Regions from separate parts of the Bradyrhizobium sp. SOJA106 genome, predicted to be linked through region 3. Evidence: riboswitches for the same ligand, from Rfam matches in the RefSeq annotation. Region 3 holds a riboswitch; each other region holds the start of a gene.
What was found. Region 3 has a riboswitch for cobalamin ahead of metE (5-methyltetrahydropteroyltriglutamate--homocysteine S-methyltransferase). Riboswitches for the same ligand answer to the same signal wherever they lie in the genome.
Positions count from the first base shown of each region.

Region 1: linked by a shared signal. The riboswitch ahead of AC5V87_RS14500 (TonB-dependent receptor) and the one ahead of metE (5-methyltetrahydropteroyltriglutamate--homocysteine S-methyltransferase) in region 3 are both predicted to bind cobalamin.
Region 2: linked by a shared signal. The riboswitch ahead of AC5V87_RS14480 (energy-coupling factor ABC transporter permease) and the one ahead of metE (5-methyltetrahydropteroyltriglutamate--homocysteine S-methyltransferase) in region 3 are both predicted to bind cobalamin.
Region 4: linked by a shared signal. The riboswitch ahead of AC5V87_RS14415 (DUF1636 family protein) and the one ahead of metE (5-methyltetrahydropteroyltriglutamate--homocysteine S-methyltransferase) in region 3 are both predicted to bind cobalamin.

Region 1 is NZ_CM182549.1:3,236,013-3,239,544, forward strand. Features, by position in the region: gene cobT (nicotinate-nucleotide--dimethylbenzimidazole phosphoribosyltransferase) at 1-523, shown strand, start outside; gene AC5V87_RS14495 (histidine phosphatase family protein) at 582-1,154, opposite strand; cobalamin riboswitch at 1,227-1,428, shown strand; gene AC5V87_RS14500 (TonB-dependent receptor) at 1,543-3,532, shown strand, end outside.
Region 2 is NZ_CM182549.1:3,231,845-3,235,376, forward strand. Features, by position in the region: gene AC5V87_RS14470 (cobyrinic acid a,c-diamide synthase CobB) at 1-1,110, shown strand, start outside; gene cobA (uroporphyrinogen-III C-methyltransferase) at 1,107-1,838, shown strand; cobalamin riboswitch at 1,883-2,102, shown strand; gene AC5V87_RS14480 (energy-coupling factor ABC transporter permease) at 2,140-2,817, shown strand; gene cobF (precorrin-6A synthase (deacetylating)) at 2,859-3,532, shown strand, end outside.
Region 3 is NZ_CM182549.1:2,012,343-2,015,874, reverse strand. Features, by position in the region: gene metE (5-methyltetrahydropteroyltriglutamate--homocysteine S-methyltransferase) at 1-1,540, opposite strand, end outside; cobalamin riboswitch at 1,645-1,846, opposite strand; gene AC5V87_RS08950 (nodulate formation efficiency C protein) at 2,843-3,532, shown strand, end outside.
Region 4 is NZ_CM182549.1:3,219,232-3,222,763, forward strand. Features, by position in the region: gene AC5V87_RS14405 (cobyric acid synthase) at 1-463, opposite strand, end outside; gene cobO (cob(I)yrinic acid a,c-diamide adenosyltransferase) at 469-1,104, opposite strand; cobalamin riboswitch at 1,145-1,364, shown strand; gene AC5V87_RS14415 (DUF1636 family protein) at 1,460-1,834, shown strand; gene cobW (cobalamin biosynthesis protein CobW) at 1,831-2,865, shown strand; gene cobN (cobaltochelatase subunit CobN) at 2,865-3,532, shown strand, end outside.

The sequences.
Region 1 (3,532 bases), 1.2 Mb from region 3:
GATCGCCGCCAGCCTGCTCGGCACCAGCGCCGAGGAGATCGCCGGCAGTGGCACCGGTGTCGACGCCGCCGGCCGCGCGCACAAGGCGCGGGTGATCGATGCTGCGATCGCACGGCATGGCGTTGCAGGCGCGGCGCCCGAAAAAATCCTGTGCGCCGTCGGCGGCCTCGAGATCGCCGCGATCTGCGGCGCAATCATCGCGGCTGCGCAGCGCCGCATTCCCGTGCTGATCGACGGTTTCATCGTCTCGGTGGCAGCGCTGGCCGCGACGCGCCTCAATCCCTCCTGCCAGCCGTTCCTGTTGCCCTCGCACCAATCTGCCGAGCAGGGGCATCGGCTGGTGCTGCGTGCATTGAACGTGCAGCCGCTGATCAGCCTCGACCTCCGGCTGGGCGAGGGATCGGGCGCCGCCATCGCGCTGCCGCTGGTGCGATCGGCCTGCGCTCTGCACAACGGCATGGCGACGTTCGCGCAGGCCAATGTGCCTGATAGGCCTAAGCGCGATGAGATCATCGCGCTCTAGGTTGTTGTTTGAGCATGATCTTTTCGAAAAACCGCTGCGCACTTTTCCGGATCATGCGTTAGCTGATCCGCTGATTGACGGAGACGACGCGCCAGCCAGCCGCGAGCCGGTCGATCCGGGTCAGCGACAGCGGATCGACGACAAAGCGCAAGGCCGCTTGCGGCGTGAGGTCCAGCGCGATGCAGAGCGCGGCGCGGATGGTTCCGGAATGGACGACCAAGTTTGCACAACCGGCGCTGATCCGCGAGAGACCCTGCCTGACACGTGCGACCTGATCCTCAAAGCTTTCGCCGCCCGGCGGCCTTCCGCGCGCTGGATCGCTCCAGAACTGTGCATAGGCATCGCCGCCTGTCGCGGCGAGTTCGTCATGCCGATGGCCGGTCCAGCCGCCAAAATTCTGCTCATTGAAATCGCTCACCAGCAGCGGCTCCAGCCCCAGCGCCCGTGCCGTCTCGGCCGTGCGCCGCGACGGGCTGGCATAGCTCGCAGCATCCCGCGGCAGGCGCTGCCGTAGCGCGTCGAGTTGCGCGCGATCGCCGAGATCAGCCGGCGCGTCGGCGGCATGGATCACGGCTTTGATGCCGTCGACGGGCGCATGCCGTATCAACCAGAGGAAGGTCTCGCCTTCCATGCTCGTCTCCAGGGAAGTTGGTGGCTGTGGCAATAACGCCGCAGCTTGCACATTGACTCTGTCTTGGTCGTAATCCTAGATGCCTTTGACGGTTTCCCCGAGAGGGGATGAAAAGGGAATGCGGTGCGGGGACATTGTCCCCAATGCCGTAGCTGCCCCCGCAACTGTAAGCGGTGAATCCTTCGTCAGAAGCCACTGGGTCCTCGGTCCCGGGAAGGCGACGAAGCGGTCACGACCCGCGAGCCAGGAGACCTGCCGTCAGCCGTGGTCATACGCGAAGATGTCGGTCGGGGAGTACAGACATTCGGCTTCATCGGGCGGCTGACAAGCCCAGGGTGAGACCTCGTTCGCTGTGACGTGCCACTGACGTCATACCGAGGTCCAAACCGTGCCTTCCATCCATATTGTACGACCGCGTCGTTTCCTGCTCGCCTCCGCCGTGCTCGCGGCGCTAGCGGTCGCAGATAATGTGCCCGCCGCGCTGGCGCAGCAGGCCCGCGAACAGCTGCCGCCCGTCGAAGTGTCGCCCGCCCAGTCCCGCAAGCAGGCGAGGCCGGCTGGCCGCGAACCCCAGAGCGCGCGGCGCACGGCAACGCGCAGGCCGGCGGCCGTTGCCCCTCAGCCGGTGGGGCCGGCTGCGACGGCGCAGAGGCCGCTCAACTCCAACGCGGTCGCGGAAAGCGCCTCGCGTCTCGGCTTGACCGTGCGTGAGACGCCCGCGACCGTCGAGGTGATCTCGGCCGAGACCATGCGCGAGCAGGGCTATCGCACCGTGTCCGAAGTGGCGCAGGGCGCGGTCGGCGTCACCTCTGGCGACAATCCAGCCGAGCCCGCGGCCTTCTCCATGCGCGGCTTCACCAACAGCCAGATCAACACGCTCTACAACGGCATCAAGATCGGTCCGCAGAATATGACCTCGCGGATCATGGATACGGCCAATCTGGAGGCGGTGGAATTCCTGAAAGGCCCGGGCTCGCTGATCTCGGGCGAGGGCGCCGCCGGCGGCGCCATCAACTTCGTCACCAAGCAGCCGCACACCGGACCGATCCGCAATGAGGCGGACTTCTCCTGGGATTCGCTGAACTCGTTTGGCGCCCATTACGGCTCGGGCGGCAGCACCAATGTCCAGGGCCTCGACTACCGCTTCGACATCAGCCGCTCCTCGCTCAACGGCTTTGCCGACGACACCAACACCAAAACGCTCGACGTCTCGGGTCAGCTCAACTACCGCATCTCCGACAGCCTGAAGGTCTGGAGCGCGATCGAGTATCGCGAAGACCGCGGTAGGGCCTATTGGGGCGCGCCGCTGGTGCCGATCGCTTTCAGCGGCTCGCATGCGACGAGCGGCATCGTTTCGGGCAATTACGTCTCCAACTACAACGGAACCAATCTCGGCGCTGTCACCATCGACGATCGCACCTTCAACACCAACTATAACGTCCTCGACAATCGCAACGTCGCGCAGGAAGTGTGGCTACGCGGAGGCTTCGAGCTGAAGCTCGCGCCCGACCTGACACTGAAGAGTCAGGCCTACGGCTATGGCGCCGAGCGCACCTGGTTCAACAATGAGGTTGAGGCATTCAATTCCGTTTCGAATCTCGTCAATCGCGAGCGCTTTTACGTCGCGCACAGCCAGCGCCTTGTCGGCAACGTCACCGATCTGATCTGGGACACGAACATCGCCGGGTTCGACAACCGTCTGGTCACGACGCTGTCGTCAAGCTATCTGGATTTCGTCAGACCCGGTGCTGCGAACTTTCCCGGCGACTCCGTCTCGCTTGTCGATCCCGCCCGCGGCTATTACGGCCTGCTGACGATCCAGCAGCAGACCGCCCGCATCGACAACGAGGCGCTGTCATTCGAGGACCGCTTGAGGCTGACGCGCAGCTTTGCGCTGGTCGGGGGCCTTCGTGTCGAACATATCGGGCTCGACCGCAACTCCACCGACGTCAACGGCCTGGTGAAGGCGGGCTTCCCGTTTGCGACGGACTGGGCACCAGCGACGGGACGCATCGGCTACACCTGGGAGGCCGTGCCCGGCTTGACCTTCTTCAGCCAGTACGCCACCGGCGCCGACGTTTCCGCCAACAACATCTTCCTGCTTGGGCCGACCCAGCCGCTCGACCTGACCACCGCACGCACCTACGAGACCGGCGTCAAGCATCTGTTCTGGGACAACAGGGCGGAGTGGTCGTTCTCCGCCTATGACATCCTGCGCAAGAACGTCTATGCCGCGGCCGGCGGCATGGCGCTCAACATCGCGGGGCGGCAGGAATCAAAGGGCGTCGAGCTCGCCGCCTCGGTGCGCCCGATCGAGCCGCTTCGCCTCTGGGGCAACATCGCCTATGTCGATGCAAGCTATGCCGGCTACAATTTCG
Region 2 (3,532 bases), 1.2 Mb from region 3:
GCGGACATCGCGCATCTCGTCAGCCGCGGCGCGGATGCGGATGTGGTGCTCGCCGAGGGCTCGATGGGTCTGTTCGACGGCGTCGCCGCGCGCGGCGTCTCGGGTACCGGTGCTACCGCCGATATCGCGGAGATGCTGGGCTGGCCGGTGGTGCTGGTGATCGACCCTTCCGGGCAGGCGCAGACCGCGGCGGCGATCGCGGCCGGCCTGCGCGACTATCGCGCCGGCGTGAGCCTTGCGGGCGTCGTGCTCAATCGTGTCGCCAGCTCGCGCCATGAAGACCTCGTGCGCCGTGCGCTCAACGACGCCGGCATCGCCGTTTTCGGCGCGCTGCCGCGCCATGCCGAGATCAGCCTGCCGAAGCGGCATCTTGGCCTCGTGCAAGCCGAGGAGCAGGCTGAGATCGGCAAGCTGATTGACGAAGCCGCGCGCTTCGTCGCCGAGCATGTCGATCTCGATGCGGTGCTGCGCGCGGCCGCCGTCTGGTCGCCGCAAGCTGTGTCGAACGGCCTCAACGTGACGCCCCCCGGGCAGCGCATCGCGCTGGCGCGCGATGCGGCGTTCTCCTTCGTCTATCCGCACATGCTGGAGGCCTGGCGCGCGGCCGGCGCGGAGATCTCGACGTTCTCACCACTCGCCGATGAAGGACCTAATGACAGTGCCGACGTGTGCTGGCTGCCCGGCGGCTATCCCGAGCTTCATGCCGGCAAGATCGCGGCCAATGCAAGCTTTCGTAGCGGCTTGCGCGCCTTCGCCGAGACGCGACCGGTGCACGGCGAATGCGGAGGCTACATGGTGCTCGGGACTGCTTTGACAGATGCCGACGGTGTGCGCCACGAGATGACGGGCCTGCTTGGCCTCGAGACGAGCTTTGCCAAGCGCCGCATGCATCTCGGCTATCGTCTCGCCGCGCTGGCAGCGCCGATGCCGGGGCATCGGGCGGGCGCGCGCCTGCGCGGCCACGAATTCCACTATTCGACCATCCTTGCGCAGCCTGACACGCCTTTGGCCGTCGTGCATGATGCGACCGGCGCGGTGATCACCGAGACCGGCTCGCGGCGGGGACAGGCGACCGGGACGTTCTTTCATCTGATCGCGGAGGACCGGTGAGCGGTTTTGTCTCCTTCGTCTCTGCCGGCCCCGGCGATCCCGAGCTCCTCACCGTGAAGGGCGCCGCGCGGCTGCGCGAGGCCGACGTCGTGCTCTATGACGACCTTGCCTCCGGCGCGATCCTCGACCTGGCGCGGCCCGGCGCCAATCTCGTCGCGGTGGGAAAGCGGGCAGGGCGGCCTTCGACCAGGCAGCACCACGTCAACCGCCTCCTGGTCGACTACGCCGCAACCGGCGCGCGCGTGGTGCGGCTGAAGTCCGGCGATGCCGGCATTTTCGGCCGGCTCGAGGAGGAGCTGGAGACGCTGCGCGAAGCCGGCATCGGCTACGAGATCGTTCCCGGCGTCACCTCGGCCTGCGTCGCCGCCGCCCAAGCCGGCATTCCCCTGACCCGACGCCATACCTCGCGCCGGGTGCAGTTCGTCACCGGGGCCGACGTCACCGGCGAGCTGCCCCAAAACCTCAACTGGGCGGCGCTGGCCGACCCCGAAGCGACGACCGTGGTCTATATGGGCCGGCGCACCTTTCCGGATCTTGCCGCAAAATTGATCGCGCACGGGCTCGCTCCAACCACCCCGGCGCTGTTCGCCGAATCGCTTGGCCGCGCCGACGAACGGCTGGTTCGCACCACGATTGCGGAGCTTGCCGAGCAGCTTGCGCGGGGCGGGGCGGCCTCGACGGCGGCCGTCATCCTGTTTGGCGCGCTGGCGGGGGATTATCCGTCATGATGGCCCGGGCTGCCTTCCACCCTTGACGCCCGGCTGGCGAAAGGGGCACACAGGAGAGGCATGGTGCTCCATGCGGCGCAAAGCGCCGGAGCATAATCGGGAATGGGGATGGGCGGACCCAGTTGCGGCGCCCAAAACCCCAGCCGCCCCCGCGACTGTAAGCGGTGAGGGGCTCCGATCAGCCACTGGGCCGTAAGGTCCGGGAAGGCCGGAGAACCCCAGTGAACCGCGAGCCAGGAGACCGGCCGTGCATGTTTTGAGGCCAAGGCCGTCGGGTGTGACGGCAGGAAGGAACTGAGCCATGCATATCGAACCCGGCATCGTGACGGGCGCCAAGCTCGTATTGAGTTACGCAACCGGCATCGCCGCAGGCGGCGTTGCCTTGAAGCTCGCGGCCGAGACCGTACGCGAGCAGGGCATCACATCGTTCGCGGTGCGCACGCTCGCCACCACCGGCCTCGTCTTCACCTTCTTCGAGATCCTGCCGCACTTCCCGGTCGGCGTCTCCGAGGTGCACTTCATTCTCGGCTCGACGCTGTTCCTGCTGTTTGGCGCTGCGCCCGCGGCCTTCGGCCTCGCGTTCGGCCTCTTGCTCCAGGGCGTGTTCTTCGAGCCCGCCGACCTGCCGCAATACGGCATGAACGTCACCACGCTGCTGGTGCCGCTGTTCGGAATCCAGGCGATCGCCGCGCGGATCATCTCGCGCAACACGGCCTATGTTGATCTCAGGTATCGCCAGGCGCTGGCGCTCTCGACGACCTATCAGGCCGGCGTGATCGCCTGGGTGGCGTTCTGGGCGCTCTATGGCTCCGGCTTTGCCATGAGCAACCTCGCCAACATCGCGACGTTCGCGGCCTCCTATGCGCTCGTCATCGTGATCGAGCCGCTCGCCGATCTTGCGGTGCTGGCGCTGGCGAAGTCGCTGCGCGGCGTCACCGCGCCCGGCCTCGTCACCCCGCGCCTGCACAACGCGGCCTAGGAGACAAGGGGCGGCCGCTAACGCCGCCCCTCGCGCTCGCGATGCTCACGCTCTCTCTGATAGGCATCGGTTGCGGCGATCCCGCTCAGCTCACGCGCGCTGCGATCACTGCCATCAACGCGGCCGATCTCGTCCTGATCCCGCGCAAGGGGAGCGCGAAATCCGATCTCGCCGATCTCAGGCGCACGATCTGCGCGGATGTGCTCACGAGCGACAAGACCCGCATCGCCGAGTTCGATCTTCCCGTTCGCGATGCGGGTGAAGCCGACTACCGCAAGGGCGTGGACGATTGGCACGATGCCGTCGCCGCAACGTGGTCGCAGGCGATCGCAGATCATCTTGGCGGCAAGGGCAAGGTTGCGCTGCTGATTTGGGGCGATCCCTCGCTCTATGATTCCTCGCTGCGCATTGCGCGTCGACTCAATCCCTTGCCCGAGATCGAGGTCGTGCCGGGCATCACCTCGATCCAGGCGTTGTGCGCGGCGCATGCATTGCCGCTCAACGACATCGGCGAGCCTTTCCTTGTGACGACGGGACGCCGCCTGCGCGAAGGCGGCTGGCCGCAGGGCGTCGATACCGTGGTAGCGATGCTCGATGGCGGCACCGCATTCCAGTCGCTCGATCCGGCGGGGCTTCACATCTATTGGGGCGCCTATCTCGGCATGCCCGATCAGCTCATCCTATCCGGCGCACTGGTCGAGGTTGGACCGCGCAT
Region 3 (3,532 bases):
GGACCATGTCATTGCGTTCGAACTCGCCGTGCACGAGGACGTCGAGACCGATGTCCTCCTGCCAACGTACGGCGCGCGCAGTCTCCTCCTTGAGGAACCTGTCGTATTGCTCGTCACTCATCGCGCCCCGCGCATGGGCCGCACGCGCATTCCGAACCTCTATGGTCTGTGGGAACGATCCGATCGTCGTGGTAGGAAAAGCCGGCAGTCCAAAACGATTGCTTTGGATCTCGGCACGACGGGCAAATGGGCTCGCGCGCCGACGCATGGTCTGATCGATCGCTTTCATCCGGACAGCGACATTAGCATCACGGATTTTCGGCGAAGTCCGCCGGTCAGTCGCGGCACATTCCGACTCGGCAAGAGCTTGCGCGACATTCTGGTCGCCTGCGAGTGCCCGCGCCAGGATAGTAAGCTCTCGCATCTTCTGGACCGCAAAAGCAAGCCAGCTCTTGACGTCGGAAGCGAGCCCGGTCTCGAGTCCAACATCGACCGGCACATGAAGCAGCGAGCAGGATGGCGCCATCTGTACACGATCTTTGCCGAGCTTCGCAATCGCGGGTTCGAGCCGCTGGCGCAGCGAGGACAAATTCGACCGCCATACATTCCGGCCGTCGACGACACCGAGCGACATGACGAGATCACGTCGGCCGCCAGCTATGATCTGATTTAACAACTGTGGCGCTCGAACCAGATCGAGATGCAGTCCTGCAACCGGCAGGCTCAAGGCGGTATCCAGATTGTCGCCGAGGTCGCCGAAATAGCTGGCAACCATGATCTTGATGGCCGGGCCCTCCTTGGCGAGCCGGTCATAGGCATGCCGCAAAGATTTTCGCGCCCCCTCATCCAGATCAAGAACCAGGCAGGGCTCGTCGAACTGAACCCACTTTGCCCCACGTTTCGCCAATTCCTGCAGAACCTCGATATAGACCGGTATCAGTTCATCTAGTAGTGAGAGTGGCTGGAATGCAGGATCGGGACTCTTGCCGAGCTTTAGGAATGTGACCGGCCCGATCAGGACAGGACGGGTCTGAAAGCCAAGGGCCTTGGCCTCTTCATACTCCTCGATCGGCTTGCGAGAGCATAGCCTGAAAGTCTGTCCTCTGCGAAACTCGGGGACCATGTAGTGGTAGTTAGTATCGAACCACTTGGTCATCTCCTGCGCGGGTGCGCCAAATGCGCGCGGTCCGTGACCGCAACTCGCATCCTGATCGTCGCATTGTGATCCGCGGGCCATGGCGAAGTACGTCTTCAGCGAAACGGATTCGGCTTTTGAGGCGTAGTTCTCCGGGATGGCGCCAACCATGACACTTGTGTCGAGCACCTGGTCATACAGCGAGAAATCGTTCGATGGAATGACCGTGACGCCGATAGATTTCTGACGAGCCCAGTTCGCGGCACGCAGGCCAGCTGCGTCCTCGAGCAACTGCTGTTCGCTGCTTTTTCCGGCCCAGTAGCTTTCTAGAGCGAGTTTGAGCTCGCGCCTTGGACCGATGCGTGGCGTTCCGAGCGTGGCAACGGGAAGGGAGAGAAGAGACATAGCGTTAACCCCGTGTTGGGGGCAGAAGGCCATGGCGGACGCAGGCAGGGGAAGTCGCGCAGTGCGACGGCTGCTTGGCGCACCACCGGGACACCCCGCCCGTGGACGAATATAATGTCGGGGCAGGTCTCCTGGCTCGCGGGTCATCGCTGCTGTCCGGCCTTCCCGAAGCCGCGCAGGCTTCAGTGACATCGTTGGACAGCGGCTCGCCACTCACAGTTGCGGGGGCAGCGCCGGCATCTTCACCGGCTTCCCTCTTAGCTCCGGATCAAGTGCGACCGGAGAACCTCGACGACTTGGATTATCGAGAAGACAGGTCTTCCGTCAACCTCTCAGATCGTGTCTCAAGCTGGTGCTGCGACATCCGCTACGCGAATGACCTCGCATCTTGACGCGTTGAGCCGACGTAGAAGCGCTTTAAAGTCAGCAATATCGGAATGACGATCGCAGCTGCCTGCGGGCCGCACGCCAGATCGGTGGAAGGGACAAATGCGGCTTGCCCGGTCGGGACTGCTGCCTCGAGCAGAACGCATCTCCGGCTTCTCAGCGGTTCTTTGAGCAAGTCCACCATCCAGCCACCTTCTCGGCCAACAGGATCCGTGTTGAATAGGCCCAAGCTGGCGAGGCCAGCAACATACCCGGCCAGCACGTTGATGTGCGGTTCAGCAAGACTCCAAATGTTCGGCGGTGAAGATCGGTTTCGCCTCGTCGCCATCGAGTGCAAAGCGCTCCTAAGCGAGGCTATTCTCGAAGCGCCGCATGTCGCGATAGGAGCGGCACACGCACCATGGCCGATGGCCGCAGATGGCCAAACGCGTGGCAGAGATCGAAAGCTACGTTCTGGCAACGATGCCGAACCAAACGGTTCAATAGCGGCAAACAATTCTCATCGGGAGCTTGGTACCGAGGTGTTCCGCTGCGCCATCGAACGATCCGGTGCGGGACCAGGATGCATAAGCCGGGCTGGATAGCGCTGAACGGAAACATCGAGACATTGACCAGTCGGAAAGTCGACAAAGAGGACACAAAAGCGGTGCGAATTGCCGTGTATTACCTGGCACGAAGAATGCAAGTCTTCGGGATGCCCAGTCTCCTCCTGCTGGGCATGTCCAGCACAGCAACTTGACTGCTGTCGCCGGCAGCGAAGTTAGCGGCGCGTGACATAGAGGGGAGCGCCTGCTCGCACGGGACACCATCGGTCTCCCCGTCGCGTCGCCGCTAACTTCTTGTGCTCGCGCATAACAAGTTGAAGGTTGCCCGCTTTGGAATGACGTGTGGATGACACCACATAGGCCGGCAGTTATGAGAACAGTGTCTAGAAGACGCGCGTTATGGTTTTGTCTCGGTCGCCTCCTGATCTGCCTGGCCGGGCTGGCTGCGACGAGCAACAGTGTTCGCGCCATCGAGAGCCCCCATATCGAAAGATTCAAGTCAACGTGGCGAGCGCAAGACGGTGAGACAATAGAACAAATTATCTCCAACGTCTCGAAGGTTGCACAGTTCGTCCCTCGAATGTGGGGCGTCGCTGAACTTGACGAAAACGACTATGTTTTCGTTTTGTGGACCAGACACCCTGACGATATATTAGAGGAACCGTACTTTATCACCTGGAGGATCGCGCTCGACGGTACGTTTCAACTTGCGTCGACCTATGCAAAGCCGATCGAATTGGGCTGGCACGCCCTAGCACTCTCGTTGATCGCCACTGAAGTGAAGGAGAGTGAAAGGGACGCAAATCTTGGCTTTCTGCATGAGCCGAGCAACTTCAACTTTGTGACGACCACGCAAGGCCGCCTCGGCGATCTTCTGCGGCAGGGCCGCTGCACTATCGTTGAACCTGTTGAAGTGGACTACTTGCCGAACCAGAAGGACAAGCCGACCGAGAAGGGTGATCTGTGGCGCGTTTTGCTTTTGGTGAACTGTGATATCCCAGGACCCCGTTTTTTTACACACAACGGTGTCATCACTTTCGAGAAGAGCGAAGGGCAAGAT
Region 4 (3,532 bases), 1.2 Mb from region 3:
TGCGCGCAAAGCCCATATTGGCGATGTCGGCCTTGCGCAAATTCACTTCGGCCGGGCTGCCGGCACCTTCGACCAGCACGAGATCAGCGCGCGCTTTCAGCCGCTCAAAGCTCTCCAGCACCGTCCCCATCAGCTGTGGTTTCATCGCCGCGTATTCGCGCGCGCGCGCGGTCGCGATGCGCTTGCCATGGACGACGATTTGCGCGCCGACATCGGTCTCCGGCTTGAGCAGCACCGGGTTCATGTCGGTGTGCGGCTCGACGCCGGCGGCGAGCGCCTGCAACGCCTGCGCACGCCCGATCTCGCCGCCATCGACGGTGACGGCCGCATTGTTCGACATGTTCTGCGGCTTGAACGGAAGCACGCGCAAGGCCCGCCGTGTAAAGGCGCGCGCGAGACCGGCGACAATGAGCGACTTGCCCACGTCCGAGCCGGCCCCCTGGATCATCAGCGCGCGTGCCATCGACTTCAGAACTCGACGCCGGCCTGCGCCTTGATGCCGGAGCGGAAGGGATGCTTGACCAGCGTCATCTCGGTGACGAGATCGGCGATCTCGATCAGCTCGTCCTTGGCGTTGCGTCCGGTGAGCACGACATGCGTCATCGGCGGCTTCGAGGTCGTCAGGAATTCGACGACCTCGGCGATATCGAGATAGTCGTAGCGGAGCGCGATGTTGATCTCGTCGAGCACGACCATGCGCAGGTTCTCATCGAGGATCAGCTCCTTGGCCTTCTCCCAGCCGGCGCGCGCGGCGGCGATGTCGCGGGCGCGGTCCTGCGTCTCCCAGGTGAAGCCTTCACCCATGGCGTGGAACTGGCAGAGCTCGCCGAAATGGCCGGTGAGCAGGCGCCGCTCGCCGGTATCCCAGGCGCCCTTGATGAACTGCACGACCGCGCAGGGCAAGCCATGGGCGACGCAGCGCACGATCATGCCGAAGGCCGAGGACGATTTGCCCTTGCCGGCGCCGGTGTGGACGATGATGAGCCCCTTTTCGCCGCTCTTGGTCGCCATGATCTTGTCGCGGGCGGCCTTCTTCTTCGCCATTTTCTGGGCGTGCCGGGCGTCGGTTTCCTCAGCTGTTTGGGTATCCGGTTCAGGCGTCATCGGTCCCGGTCCTTCGGCTTGACAAGAGGCGGCCGGGGGCAAATGGTGGCCCGGCACTGGTTCCTGTCCTATGACAGGCGAAGAGGGAATGCGATAGGGTCCGAATCGACAAGATTGGGGTCCAAAATGCAGCCGCCCCCGCGACCGTGATCGGAGAGATGCCCGAAGCCACTGATCCCCCTGGGATCGGGAAGGCGGGGATCGAAGGGCCAAAACCCTGCTCCGCAAGCCGGGAGACCTGCCAGCGCGGACGAGTTTTGGACCGGCGGACGGGGGTGTTCCGCGACGGGGAAACGGGCCTTCAGGAAATGGTCCGTGTGCCTCTGCGCCTCCCGCTGTTATTCTGGAAGAGGCGATGACCGTCACACTTCACGTCTGCATCACCTGCCGCGCCGGCCAGACGCTCAGCGAGGGCGAGACGACGCCCGGCAAGCGCCTGCATGGCGCGATCCTCGAGGCCGGCGTGCCCGAGGGTGTCCGCGTGGTTCCCGTCGAATGCCTTTCTGCATGCAGCCAGGGCTGCTCGGTCGCGCTCAGCGCGCCGGGGCGCTGGTCCTATGTCTATGGCCGCCTGTCGGATGCGAACGCGCAGGACGTGGTCGCCGGCGCTGCGGCCTATGCGGCCGCGCCCGACGGCCTCGTGCCCTGGCGCAGCCGGCCCGAAATCTTCCGCAAGCAGTCGCTTGCCCGCATTCCCCCCATTGCCGTGTTGCCGGAGGCCGCTGAATGAACTCGCTTGCAAAAGTCCCGGTGACGGTGGTCACCGGCTTCCTCGGCTCCGGCAAGACTACCCTGATTCAGCACCTGCTCGGCAATGCGGGCGGCAAGAAGCTCGCCGTGCTCGTCAACGAGTTCGGCAGCGAGGGCGTCGACGGCGAGATCCTGAAGTCCTGCGCCGATGCCAACTGCCCGGAGGAGAACATCGTCGAGCTCGCCAATGGCTGCATCTGCTGCACCGTCGCCGACGATTTCATTCCGACCATGGAGCAGCTGCTGGCGCGGCCGGTGCGGCCCGATCACATCCTGATCGAGACCTCGGGCCTGGCGCTGCCAAAACCGCTGCTGAAAGCGTTCGACTGGCCGGAAATCCGTTCGCGCATCACCGTCGATGGCGTGATCGCGCTTGCCGATGCCGAGGCTGTGGCGGCCGGTCGCTTCGCGCCGGACCCGGCGGCTGTCGAAGCGCAGCGCGCGGCCGACGAGAATCTCGATCATGAGACGCCGCTGTCGGAAGTGTTCGAGGACCAGATCGCCTGCGCCGACATCGTGCTGCTGACCAAGGCCGATCTCGCCGGCAGCGCCGGCATTGAAGCCGCCAAGGCCGCGATCAGCGCCGAGATGCCGCGCCGTGTGCCGATGTTGCCGGTGACCGACGGCGCGATCGATGCGCGCGTCATCCTCGGGCTCGGCGCAGCCGCCGAAAACGATCTCGCCGCGCGTCCCTCGCATCACGATGGCGAGGAGGAGCACGAGCACGATGATTTTGCATCGGTGGTGATCGATCTTCCCGAGGTTGCGGATGTCGATGCGCTGGTCGCATCGGTGCAGAAGCTGGCGCGCGAGCAGAACGTGCTGCGCGCCAAGGGGTATATTGCGGTGGCGGGCAAGCCGATGCGCCTGCTGCTTCAGGCCGTCGGCGAGCGCGTTCGCCACCAGTTCGACAAGCCCTGGGGCGTGGGTCTCCGGCAGTCGAAGCTCGTCGTGATCGGCGAGCACGGCGACATCAATGAGGCCGCGATAAGAGCGGGATTGGGAGTCTGATGCACGTCGTCTTCCGCGAGAGCCGGGGTCTCGAGGAGACCGCGACGCCAAGGGACATCGGCCAGGACCCGGCTGATCTCGTGGTGCTCTCGTATTCGGATTCCGACCTTGCGGCATTCGCAGCCGGCTGGCGGCGTGGCCGGGACAGCCTGCCGTCGCTGCGGCTCGCCAATCTCGCGGAGCTGCGTCATCCGCTCTCGGTCGACACCTATATCGAGCGCACCCTGTCGCAGGCGCGCGGCATCCTGGTGCGGCTGATCGGCGGGGAATCTTATTGGTCCTATGGGCTGGCAGCGCTCCAGCAACTCGCGAAGGATCGCAACATTGTGCTGGCCGTGCTGCCGGCCGACGGCCGCGACGACGTCAGGCTCGATGCCTACTCGACCCTGCCGGTCTCGACGCTGCGGCGGCTGAAGGTGCTCTGCGACACCGGCGGTCCCGTCGCCGCTCAGGCGGCGATTGCGCAGCTTGCGCTGGCTTCGGGCCTCTATGCGGGGCCGGTTGTTGGCGAGATGAGCGTGCCCGGGATGGGTTTTTACGATCCCGCGCGCCGTGTGATTGCCGCGCCGGCGTCGGGTGAAGGCAGGCCGCTCGCACTCGTCACCTTCTATCGCTCATATCTTACCGCTGCGGACACTGGCCCAGTTGACGCGCTGATTGCCGCGCT